Promicromonospora sukumoe: one gene and its partner. The protein of the gene in region 1 interacts with the protein of each later gene in a pairwise test. Links are inferred from orthologs where the notes say so. Each region holds a gene or a part of one and is shown in the gene's direction. Other genes may lie near its edges. The genes, in order: FHX71_RS00585 and FHX71_RS06645.

Region 1 (6,532 bases):
TGCAGATGGTCGACGCCGCGAAGGACCTGCACTACGTGGTCGACGTGACCCCGGAGGACCTGATCATCGAGGGCGACGCCGAGCGGCTGCACCAGGTGGTCATCAACCTGCTGCAGAACGCGATCCGGCACTCGCCGCAGGGCGGCGTGGTGCGGCTGGACGCGTACCCCGTGGACGGCACGGAGGGGTCGGACATCGTCCTGGAGGTCAGCGACGAGGGACCCGGCATCGCCGCGGCCGACCGCGAGCGGATCTTCCAGCGCTTCGTCCGCGGCACCGGGTCGTCCGGCGCGGCGCGCGGCGAGGGTGGCCGGGGCGACGGCGGCCGGAGCGTCAGCCGCCGGGGCGGCCGGAACCGGGGCGACAAGGGCCGGACCGCCGCGCCCGACGAGTCGATGGTCAACACCCTGGGCGGCGTGAGCACCGTCGGCTCGGGCACCGTCGGGTCGAGCGGCGGGACCGGGATCGGCCTGGCGATCGTTCGCTGGGCGGTCGAGCTGCACGGCGGGCAGGTCGAGGTGGTCGACTCCGAGCGGGGCGCCACGATGCGCGTCACCCTGCCGCGGCGGGCCCACCCGGCGCCGGGCGTCTCGACGACGCACACGGTCTGAGCCGGTCCGTCGCTGGTCCGGGCCCGACGCCGGTCCGGGCCGGTCGCGCGGTGAGAAACCCAGCAGCCTAGGGCTGCGGGCGGTCAGAACGTGAGACGGAGTCCCGTGATTTCTGTCACAGACGCCAAAGGTTGTCCGTGCGGGGCGAAACCCCGTAACACCAAGTTGGGGACTTCCAGGCCGAACGTTGCCCTGGTTTTGCTCTGTGTGCGAGAAACATGACGAACCTACTTCTTTGGCACCGGAACCGCCCGCAACACCCGCAGAACCACGCCCCCCGCGGAGCGCGAAGGGCCTACCCTTGGAGGGTCCGAAAACCATTCGGGCTGTGCGCGCTGTGACCCCTGTGCGGCGCGCGACGAACGCAACTGTGGTGAAGGTGGGCGATCCGCGCGTGTCCCCTAAGGCTGGTTCAGAGTCGATCAGCGTGGCGAGCTCGTCATTCGGAGCCAACGAATGGCTTGTGGACGAGCTCTACCAGCAGTACCTGAAGGACAAGAACGCGGTAGACCCCGCGTGGTGGGACTTCTTCGCCGACTACACGCCGGGCGAGAACGGTTCCGCCAAGGAGGGCTCCCCGGCCCCCGCTTCAGCCTCTCCGACAGCGCCCGCAGCGGCTCCGGCCGCTCCCGCGGCGTCAGCCCCTGCCGCCGCCTCCGAGGCGCCGGTCACCGGTGGCACCGCCGCCGCTGAGGCCGTGCAGCCCGTGCGCGAGAAGGTGCTCCCGGCAGACCCCAAGGTCAACCCGGCCAGCCCCATCGCCACGCCGCCCACCACCCACTACGCGGACACGTTCGAGCGCCCGGTGGCGCACCCGGACGCCGTCGACGACATCCAGAAGCTGCGCGGCCCCGCCGCGCGCGTGGTCACGAACATGGAGGCCTCCCTGGAGGTCCCCACCGCCACCTCGGTGCGCGCCGTGCCCGCCAAGCTGATGGTCGACAACCGCATCGTCATCAACAACCACCTCAAGCGCGGACGCGGCGGCAAGATCTCGTTCACGCACCTCATCGGCTTCGCGCTGGTCGAGGCGCTGGCCGACATGCCCGTCATGAACGCGCACTACGAGCCGGTCGACGGCAAGCCGGGCGTGAACCAGCCCGCGCACGTGGGCTTCGGCCTCGCGATCGACCTGGCCAAGCCGGACGGCTCGCGCCAGCTCCTGGTGCCCAGCATCAAGAAGGCCGAGGAGCTCGACTTCGCCGAGTTCTGGGCGGCGTACGAGGAGCTGGTCCGCAAGGCCCGCGGCAACAAGCTCGCCGTGCCCGACTTCCAGGGCACCACGATCTCGCTGACCAACCCGGGCGGCATCGGCACCGTGCACTCCGTGCCGCGCCTGATGCAGGGCCAGGGCACCATCATCGGCGTCGGCGCCATGGACTACCCGGCGGAGTTCGCCGGCGCGTCCGAGGAGCAGCTCGCCCGGATGGGCATCTCGAAGGTCATGACGGTCACGTCGACCTACGACCACCGCATCATCCAGGGCGCCCAGTCCGGCGAGTTCCTGAAGATCATCTCGAACAAGCTGCTCGGCCTGGACGGCTTCTACGACCGCGTCTTCGCGGCGCTGCGCGTCCCGTACGAGCCCGTCCGCTGGGTCCGTGACAACACGGTCGACGCCGACGTCGAGGCCGCCAAGCCGGCCAAGATCGCCGAGGTCGTGCAGGCGTACCGCTCGCGCGGTCACCTCATGGCGGACACCGACCCGCTGGCCTACCGGCAGCGCAAGCACCCCGACCTGGACATCCAGACCCACGGCCTGACGCTGTGGGACCTGGACCGCACGTTCCCGACGGCGGGCTTCGGCCCCAAGGCCAAGGCGACGCTGCGCGACATCCTCGGCCTGCTGCGCGACTCGTACTGCCGCACCATCGGCATCGAGTACATGCACATCGCGGACCCGGGCCAGCGCAAGTGGCTCCAGGAGCGCCTGGAGGCCGGCTACGCCAAGACGCCGCGCGAGGACCAGCTGCGCATCCTGCGCCGCCTCAACTCCGCCGAGGCGTTCGAGACGTTCCTGCAGACCAAGTTCGTCGGGCAGAAGCGCTTCTCGCTGGAGGGTGGCGAGTCCCTGATCCCGCTGCTCGACGCGATCCTGTCGCGCGCCGCCGAGGGCGGCCTCGACGAGGTCGGCATCGGCATGGCCCACCGCGGCCGGCTGAACGTGCTGGCGAACATCGCGGGCAAGAGCTACGGCCAGATCTTCAAGGAGTTCGAGGGCCAGCTCGACCCGAAGAGCGTCCAGGGCTCCGGTGACGTGAAGTACCACCTCGGCACCGAGGGCACGTTCACCTCCGAGTCGGGCGCCACCACGCGCGTCTACCTCGCGGCCAACCCGTCGCACCTGGAGGCCGTGGACCCGGTGCTCGAGGGCATCGTCCGCGCCAAGCAGGACCGCATCGACCTCGGCGGCGACGGCTTCTCCGTGCTGCCGATCCTGGTGCACGGCGACGCCGCGTTCGCCGGTCAGGGCGTGGTGCCCGAGGTGCTGAACCTGTCGCAGCTGCGCGGGTACCGCACCGGCGGCACCATCCACGTGGTCGTGAACAACCAGGTCGGCTTCACCACCGGCCCGACGGCGTCGCGCTCGACCACCTACGCGACCGACGTCGCCAAGGGCTACCAGGTCCCGGTCCTGCACGTGAACGGTGACGACCCCGAGGCCGTGGTCCGGACGGCGGAGCTCGCCTTCGCGTTCCGCGAGCAGTTCGGCCAGGACGTCATCATCGACCTGATCTGCTACCGCCGCCGCGGGCACAACGAGGGCGACGACCCCTCGATGACGCAGCCGCTCATGTACAACCTCATCGAGACCAAGCGCTCGGTGCGCAAGCTGTACACCGAGAACCTGGTCGCGCGCGGTGACATCACCGTGGAGGAGGCCGAGCACGCGCTGCAGGACTACCAGTCGCAGCTCGAGCGGGTCTTCACCGAGACCAAGTCCGGCTTCACGCCCGCCCCGGAGACGGAGCACCTCGCGGGCCTGGAGCGCCCGGAGTCGCAGCGTGAGGACGCCGGCACGATGGTCGGCTGGCAGACCGCGGTCTCGCACGACGCGCTGCAGCGGGTCGGCGACGTGCACACCACGCCGCCCGAGGGCTTCACGGTCCACCCGAAGCTCGCCCAGCTGCTGGAGAAGCGCCAGCTCATGGCGAAGGACGGCGGCATCGACTGGGGCTTCGGCGAGCTCGCGGCCTTCGGCACGCTGCTCGCGGAGGGCACCCCGGTGCGCCTCGCCGGCCAGGACTCGCGTCGCGGCACGTTCGTGCAGCGGCACGCGGTGCTCCACGACCGGGAGACCGGCGCCGAGTGGACGCCGCTCCTGTACCTGTCGGGCGACCAGGCCAAGTTCTGGGTCTACGACTCCTCGCTGTCGGAATACGCGGCACTCGGCTTCGAGTACGGCTACTCGGTGGAGCGCCCGGACGCCCTGGTGCTCTGGGAGGCGCAGTTCGGCGACTTCGTCAACGGCGCCCAGACGGTGATCGACGAGTTCATCTCGTCCGCCGAGCAGAAGTGGGGCCAGTCGTCGTCGGTGGTCATGCTGCTGCCGCACGGGTACGAGGGCCAGGGGCCCGACCACTCGTCGGCCCGCATCGAGCGGTTCCTGCAGCTCGGCGCCGAGGACAACATCACCATCGCGCAGCCGTCCACGCCGGCGTCGTACTTCCACCTGCTGCGCCGCCAGGCCTACGCCCGGCCGCGCCGTCCGCTGGTGGTGTTCACGCCCAAGCAGCTGCTGCGCCTCAAGGCGGCGGCGTCCGCGGTGGAGGACTTCACCGCGGGCACGTTCCAGGAGGTCATCCCGGACGCGGCGGCGGACCCGGCCAAGGTGGAGCGCGTGCTCCTGTGCACCGGCCGCGTGTACTACGACCTGCTCGCCGAGCGCACCAAGCGCGGCGACGACGGCGTGGCGATCGTACGCCTGGAGCAGCTGTACCCGTTCCCGGAGGCGGACATCCGCGCCGAGATCGCCAAGTACGGCGACGCCGAGGTGGTCTGGGTGCAGGACGAGCCGCAGAACCAGGGCGCGTGGAGCTTCATCCACCTGGCCCTGCCGCTGGACGTGCCGTACGTCAAGGTGGTCTCCCGCCCGGCGTCGGCCTCCACGGCCGCCGGCACGGCGAAGCTGCACCAGGCCCAGCAGAAGACCCTGCTGGAGCAGGCCTTCAGCCGCGGCTGACGCGAGCACACCGCACACGCCGAAGGGCGGGCACCCCACGGGGTGCCCGCCCTTCGGCGTTTCAGATCAGAGCAGCGTCACCACTTGTCGTGGACGTGCTCCTTGATCATCTCGTCGTAGATCTCCCGCACGCCCGACATGAACAGCGGGCCCAGCGTCTCGGCGTGGCCGGCGGCCGCGTTGGCCCGGGCCTGGTCGACGTTGCGCGCGCCCGGGATCACGGACGAGACGCCCGGCCGCTGCCACACCCAGGCGATGGCGGCCTGGGCAGGGGTGAGGCTGTCGCCCAGGATGTCGCGGGACAGCTCGGTGAAGCGGGCCGCGGCCTCCAGGCCGACCTCGTAGGGCACGCCGGAGAACGTCTCGCCGACGTCGAACGCGGCGCCGTCCCGGTTGAACGTGCGGTGGTCGTTCTCGGCGAACACCGTGTCCTTGGTGTACTTGCCGGAGAGCAGGCCCGACGCGAGCGGCACGCGCGCGATGATGCCGACACCCGCCGCCGAGGCCGCGGGCAGCACCTCCTCGAGCGGCTTGAGCCGGAACGCGTTGAGGATGATCTGCACGGACGCGACGTTCGGACGCGCGATGGCCTCCAGCGCCTCCGACGTCTTCTCGACGCTCACGCCGTAGGCCGCGATCGCGCCGTCGGCCACGAGCTGGTCCAGCGCGTCGTAGACGGCGTCCGTCGAGTAGACGGCCGTGGGCGGGCAGTGCAGCTGTACCAGGTCCAGGCGGTCGACACCGAGGTTCTGCCGGGACCGGTCCGTCCACTGACGGAAGTTGTCCAGCACGTAATTCTCGGGCACCTGGTCCATCCGGCGGCCCATCTTCGTGGCCACGGTGATCCCGGCGTCGGGGTGCTCCTTGAGGAACGCGCCGATCACCTGCTCGCTGCGGCCGTCGCCGTAGACGTCCGCGGTGTCGAAGAACGTCACCCCGGCCTCGAGCGAGGCCTCGAGGACGGCACGGGCGTCGCCCTCGCTGACCTCTCCCCAGTCGGCGCCGAGCTGCCAGGTGCCCAGGCCCACGGCCGATACGAGCCGACCGGTCCGTCCGAGTACCTGCTGTTCCATGGTTCCTCCTACTGCTGGGGCGGGCAGAGCTGCCCGCACGGACCCGTCGTCGGGTCCCTTTCCTCAGGGGCCGCCGCGTGCTGTGTGCGGCCCGACCGTCTAGCTGCTCTCTAGTCTGCTGTCTCACGCTACGTGCCGCAGGCGTAATTTGCCCTACGGTTACGGTGTGAGTGTGACGACAGAAATTCCTCCGGTTGCTGCCGCAAGGCCCCATCCTTCCGGGGACCAGTTCCGCATCAGCGACGCGGGCCATCGTGCCACCGTCACCCAGGTGGGTGCGGCGCTGCGAGAGTACTCGGTGGACGGCCGCGACGTCGTGGTGCCCTTCGGCGCGGACGAGATCAACCCCGTGTTCAACTGCGCGGTCCTCATCCCGTGGCCCAACCGCCTGCGGGACGGCGCCTACGAGTACAACGGCGTGACCCACCAGCTCCCGGTGACCGAGCCGGCCCGCAACACCGCGCTGCACGGCCTGGCGGCGTTCGACCGCTGGTCCGTGGTGGAGCACACCGGCTCCGCCGTCACGCTCGAGCTCGAGCTCGTGGCGCGCCCCGGCTACCCCTTCCAGCTCGTCGCGCAGATGCGCTACTCCCTGTCCGACGCCGGGCTGGAGATCACCCTCGACGTCACCAACGTGGGGGCCGACACCGCGCCCTACGGCTGCG
Region 2 (5,075 bases), 1.4 Mb from region 1 along the record:
CATGTGCGCGCGTTCTGACGGTGAAGTGATCACTCACCTGCGGCGTCGCCCGCGGTGCCCGGAGCGGCGTCGGCCCTGCCGCCCGGGAACGCCCGGCGCGTCACCAGCACCACCACCAGCGCGGCCACCACGAGCACCGCCCCGGTGTACGGCAGGACGTCGATGCCCGCGCCGTCGAGCACGAGCGCCCCGAGCGCCGCGCCGCCGCCGATACCGATGTTCGCCGTCGCGTTGACCAGCGCCCCGACGACGTCGGGCGAGGCTCCGCGCGTCCGGATCGCCGCCGTCTGGAAGACGGCCGCCACGGCACCGAAGCCGATGCTCCAGACGGCCGCCGCGGCGAGCGTGCCCACGGTCCCGGGGAACGCGACGCCGAGGGCGAGCACCCCGGCCGCGACCACGGACAGGGTGATCACGGTGGTCTGCCGGAGCCGCACGTCGAGCCGCGCGGCGGCGAACGCGGCACCGACCAGCCCGAGCGCGCCGATCAGCAGCAGGGCCGGCCCGAGCGCGGCGGTGGCGAGCCCGGCGGCCAGGAGCAGCACGGAGATGTAGGTGTAGACCGTGAAGTGGCCCAGGTAGGCCAGGGCGTTGGCCGTGCTGACCTGGGCGAGCGCGGTGCGGCGGGCGCCGCGGGCGGCGTCGGCCGGGGGAGTGCCGCCGCCCGGGACGGACGGCAGCAGCCACGCCGTGAGCCCGCACGCGACGGCGCACACGACCGTCAGGACGACGAACGTGGTGCGCCAGCCGACGGCGGTGCCCAGCGACGTCGACAGCGGGACGCCAAGGATGAACCCGGCCGAGGCGCCCAGCGTGACCAGCGCGAGCGCGCGGCCGGCGAGGTGCGGGCGTACCAGGCGTGACGCGTACCCGATGCTCACCGAGAAGAACACCGCGTGGGCCGCCCCGCCCAGCGCGCGCGCCGTGGCGACGACGGCGAACGTGGGGGCGAGCGCGACGATCACGTTGCTCACCGTGTAGACGACGAGGGTGCCCAGCAGCAGGGACTTGCGCGGCAGCCGGCGCGTGGCCGACGTCAGCGGCAGGGCGAGCGCCGCGACCATGAAGGCGTACGCGGTGACCAGGAGGCCCGCGAGCGACTCGGAGACGTCGAGGTCGTCGCTGATCAGCGGGAGCAGGCCCACGGGGACCAGCTCGGTGGTGACGGCGACGAACGTCGCGAGGGCCAGTGCGAACAGCCCGCCGGCCGCCTCGCGGACGTCTCCGGGCTGCCAGCCGGCGGCGTCGGCGCGTGAAGGGGGCATGGGTCCCATGGTGACATTCGTCGCGACCCGCCCGATGCCGCAGTCGCACCCCCTAGACTGGACCGGCCCCCGCCGCCGTGGGCCGATCCACCCTGCCACCACCCCCCTGACCGTGAGGAACACCTGCGTGATCACTGCCCATGGCGTCGAGCTGCGCGTCGGCGCGCGCGTGCTGCTGAGCGAGGCAACCTTCCGGGTCGCCTCGGGCGACCGGATCGGCCTGGTCGGCCGCAACGGTGCCGGCAAGACCACGCTGACCAAGACCCTCGCGGGGGAGACCCAGCCGACGGGCGGGCAGATCGTGCGCGGCACCGACATCGGGTACCTGCCGCAGGACCCGCGCACGGGTGACCTCGAGGTGCTCGCGATGAACCGCGTGCTCTCGGCGCGAAACCTCGACCACGTCATCACGCAGATGCGCCAGGCCGAGGGCGAGATGGCGTCGGCCGACCCGGCCACGCAGGCCGCCGCGCTGGACCGGTACCCCCGGCTGGAGGCGCGGTTCCTCGCGGCGGGCGGGTACGCCGCCGAGTCCGAGGCGCAGATCATCACGGCGAACCTCGGCCTGGACGAACGCGTGCTGGGCCAGCCCCTGAGCACCCTCTCCGGCGGTCAGCGCCGCCGGATCGAGCTGGCGCGCATCCTGTTCAGCGGCGTCGAGACGCTGCTGCTGGACGAGCCGACCAACCACCTCGACGCCGACTCGATCATCTGGCTGCGTGACTACCTCAAGGCGTACAACGGCGGGTTCATCGTGATCAGCCACGACGTCGACCTGCTGCGCGCCACGGTGAACAAGGTGTTCCACCTGGACGCCAACCGGGGTGAACTGGACCAGTACAACATGGGCTGGGACACCTACCTGGAGCAGCGCGAGACGGACGAGCGCCGTCGTCGGCGCGAGCGGGCCAACGCCGAGAAGAAGGCGGGCACACTGCTCGCCCAGGCCGAGAAGATGCGCGCCAAGGCGACCAAGGCGACCGCCGCGCAGAACATGATCAAGCGCGCCGAGAAGATGCTCGGCGGCCTGGAGAGCGAGCGCGCCTCGGACCGCGTGGCCAAGCTCCGCTTCCCGACGCCGGCGCCCTGCGGGCGCACGCCGCTGACCGCCGCCGGGCTGTCCAAGGCGTACGGGTCGCAGGAGGTGTTCGCCGGGGTGGACCTGGCGATCGACCGCGGCTCGCGCGTCGTCATCCTCGGCTTCAACGGCGCGGGCAAGACGACACTGCTGCGTATCCTCGCGGGCGTCGAGGCCCCGGACACCGGCGAGGTGATCCCGGGCCACGGTCTCAAGCTCGGTTACTACGCCCAGGAGCACGACACGCTCGACATGAACGCGACCGTCGTCGAGAACCTGCGCCACGCGGCCCCGGACCTCACCGACACGCAGGTGCGCTCCGTGCTGGGCTCGTTCCTGTTCAGCGGTGACGACGCCGAGAAGCCCGCCAACGTGCTCTCCGGCGGCGAGAAGACGCGGCTGGCGCTGGCGACGATCGTCGTGTCCGGCGCGAACGTGCTGCTCCTGGACGAGCCCACCAACAACCTCGACCCCGCCTCCCGCGCTGAGATCCTCGGCGCGCTCAAGACGTACGAGGGCGCGGTCGTGATGGTGACCCACGACGACGGCGCCGTCGAGGCCCTGGAGCCCGAGCGCGTGCTGCTCCTGCCCGACGGCGACGAGGACCTCTGGAACGACAGCTACCAGGAGCTCGTCTCCCTCGCGTGATCTCGGCGACCGAGCCTGACGGCCCGACCGCTGGTCGAGCTTGTCGAGACCTCTTGGACCCCTCGGGGAGACCGTAGAACTCCGGGTCGTGTTGCTCTGCGTAGACAATGTCTACGCAGAGCAACAGAGCCCGGGGACGTGGTGCTTTCCCGGGGACCTTGTTCGTGCCGAGGGGTCTCGACAAGCTTGACCGGCGGACGGCCGGGGCTCAGCGGAGCTGGGCCTCGATGAGCGCGTCCTCCTCGTCCTCCGCGCTCGGCCGACGGTCGCGCGGCTGCCGGCGGGCGCGCACGCCCTCGGCGTCGGCCAGGTCCTCGGAGGCCAGCAGCAGGTCACCCGCGGAGACGTTCTCCCCGCGCAGCGCCCCGCGCTCGCGGCGCCACAGCAGCACGTAGCCGGCGATCGCGCCGATCGCGAAGATGCCCCACTGGAACGCGTACGACAGGTGCGACCCGGGGTCCGTGTTGGGCTTGGGCAGCGTGGCGAGCGAGATCCCGGGCGCCGGCTGCTCGGACCGCAGCGCGCCGTACGCGCCGACGGTCCGCCCCTCGGCCCAGCCCGCGCCGGACGGCCCCGCCGCGAGCACCTGCGCCGTCGAGATCGCCTGCACCTGCCCCGCGGGGGCGCCGCGGGACGACGCGGGCTCGTCCGCCCGCAGGGAGACGACCGCGGTCACCGTGCCCGACGGCGGCGCGGGGAACGCATCGGGCTCAGCGCCGTCGGACCCGAGCGGCACCGTGCCGCGGTCCACGACCACCACGACCTCCTGGCCGTCCGGCAGGCGTGCCTCGAACGGCACCAGCACGTGGTACCCGTTCTGGCCGGCGACGGGCCGGTTGCGCAGCAGCACCGTCGCGTCGGTGACGTAGGTGCCCCGCAGCTCGACCGGGCGCCAGACGTCGGACTCCGGGACGACTGCCCCCGGCCCCGGCAGGACCTCGTCCACGGGCACGGCGGGCGCGGACCAGTTGTTCTCGATGCGGTCGATCTCGATCTCGCGCGACTCGTACCGGTTCCACTGCCAGCGCCCGGCGAGCAGGCACAGCGCGGCCAGGACGACGGCGGCGACCGCCAGGATCACCCACTGGCGGGTCGTGCGGGGGCCGCGGGCGTCGTCGGGCATCGGGGCGAGCACCGAGGTATCGGTCACGACACCCGGTCCAGTTCCGCGACCGCCACCGTCTGCTTCCAGAAGGACCGCGCGCCCAGGAACTGCTCCAGGTGCTCACGGTGCTCGTCGCACGCGAGCCACACCTTGCGCCGCTCGGGCGTGTGCAGCTTCGGGTTGTTCCAGAGCAGCCCCCACGCGGCCTGCTCGCGGCAGCCCTTGGCGCTGCAGATCAGCTCGCCGTCGGGAACGGGGTCGGGTGCGGGACCCGAGAGTCCGAGGAGGTCCATTCAGTCGTCCACGTGGTTGATCACGCGGCCCTGGCCCTGGCCGTCCTCGCCCTGGTGTGCGGCCGGGGGCGCTTCCTCGGGCAGCTCCTCCAGCATGGGGGCGGCCTGCGGGGTGACGGGGGAGGTGTCGTGCGTCGTGTGGTCCCGGCCGGCGTTCGCGACCAGCACCGCCGAGTACGGCAGCACCACCGCGGCGGCCACCAGCGCCCAGCGGATCCAGCCGTCGACCAGCACGGCGCCGATGATGCAGACCACGCGGATGGACATCTGGATGAGGTAGCTGCGTGTCCGGCGCGCCTGGTCCACCGCCAACGGCTCCTGGGCCGAGGTGATGGAGGGAACCGGCTCGTTCATGCTGCCAGTCTACGTGCGCTCCACGACGTCGGACGCGATGCCGACGCATCTCACACGGCTCCGGACGTTTCGGACACGCGGCGGGTTGTTGTAGGAAACCGACAAGGACCGGTGCATCCCTGTGGCCCGCCGCGCGCGGCGCGCGTCCGACGCGCGGGGTAGCGTCGCAGCGGACCCGGATCGACCCAGGTCCCGGCCGCGGCCCCCAGCCTTGCGCGGCCCCCTTGCGAAAGCCCAGCATCGAGGAGCCTCAGGTGACCACCACGCCCGCCACCCAGAGCATTGCCGCAGGTCCGACCGGCCGTGTCGTCGTCGTGACGGGTGCCGCACGC

The links.
Region 2: the proteins of FHX71_RS00585 (region 1) and FHX71_RS06645 interact in binary tests that used the Escherichia coli proteins (3 or more experiments, as listed by UniProt). The link is inferred for Promicromonospora sukumoe from one-to-one orthologs.

What each region holds. Positions count from the first base shown.
Region 1 is NZ_JACGWV010000001.1:115,934-122,465, reverse strand. Bases 683-4,994 are described here. They hold FHX71_RS00585 (multifunctional oxoglutarate decarboxylase/oxoglutarate dehydrogenase thiamine pyrophosphate-binding subunit/dihydrolipoyllysine-residue succinyltransferase subunit), read left to right. Parts: upstream 683-1,005; coding sequence 1,006-4,794; downstream 4,795-4,994. Other genes in these bases: FHX71_RS00580 (aldo/keto reductase), read right to left, coding at 4,872-4,994. Also shown: FHX71_RS00590 (sensor histidine kinase), read left to right, coding at 1-611; more of FHX71_RS00580, read right to left, coding at 4,995-5,867; FHX71_RS00575 (aldose 1-epimerase family protein), read left to right, coding at 6,034-6,532. UniProt on the Escherichia coli protein: E1 component of the 2-oxoglutarate dehydrogenase (OGDH) complex which catalyzes the decarboxylation of 2-oxoglutarate, the first step in the conversion of 2-oxoglutarate to succinyl-CoA and CO(2).
Region 2 is NZ_JACGWV010000001.1:1,498,897-1,503,971, forward strand. Bases 837-3,691 are described here. They hold FHX71_RS06645 (ABC-F family ATP-binding cassette domain-containing protein), read left to right. Parts: upstream 837-1,392; coding sequence 1,393-2,991; downstream 2,992-3,691. Other genes in these bases: FHX71_RS06640 (MFS transporter), read right to left, coding at 837-1,265; FHX71_RS06650 (SURF1 family cytochrome oxidase biogenesis protein), read right to left, coding at 3,200-3,691. Outside these bases: more of FHX71_RS06640, read right to left, coding at 30-836; more of FHX71_RS06650, read right to left, coding at 3,692-4,141; FHX71_RS06655 (hypothetical protein), read right to left, coding at 4,138-4,389; FHX71_RS06660 (DUF3099 domain-containing protein), read right to left, coding at 4,390-4,743; 3-oxoacyl-ACP reductase FabG, read left to right, coding at 4,998-5,075. UniProt on the Escherichia coli protein: Genetic data indicate it may be involved in ribosome assembly or function.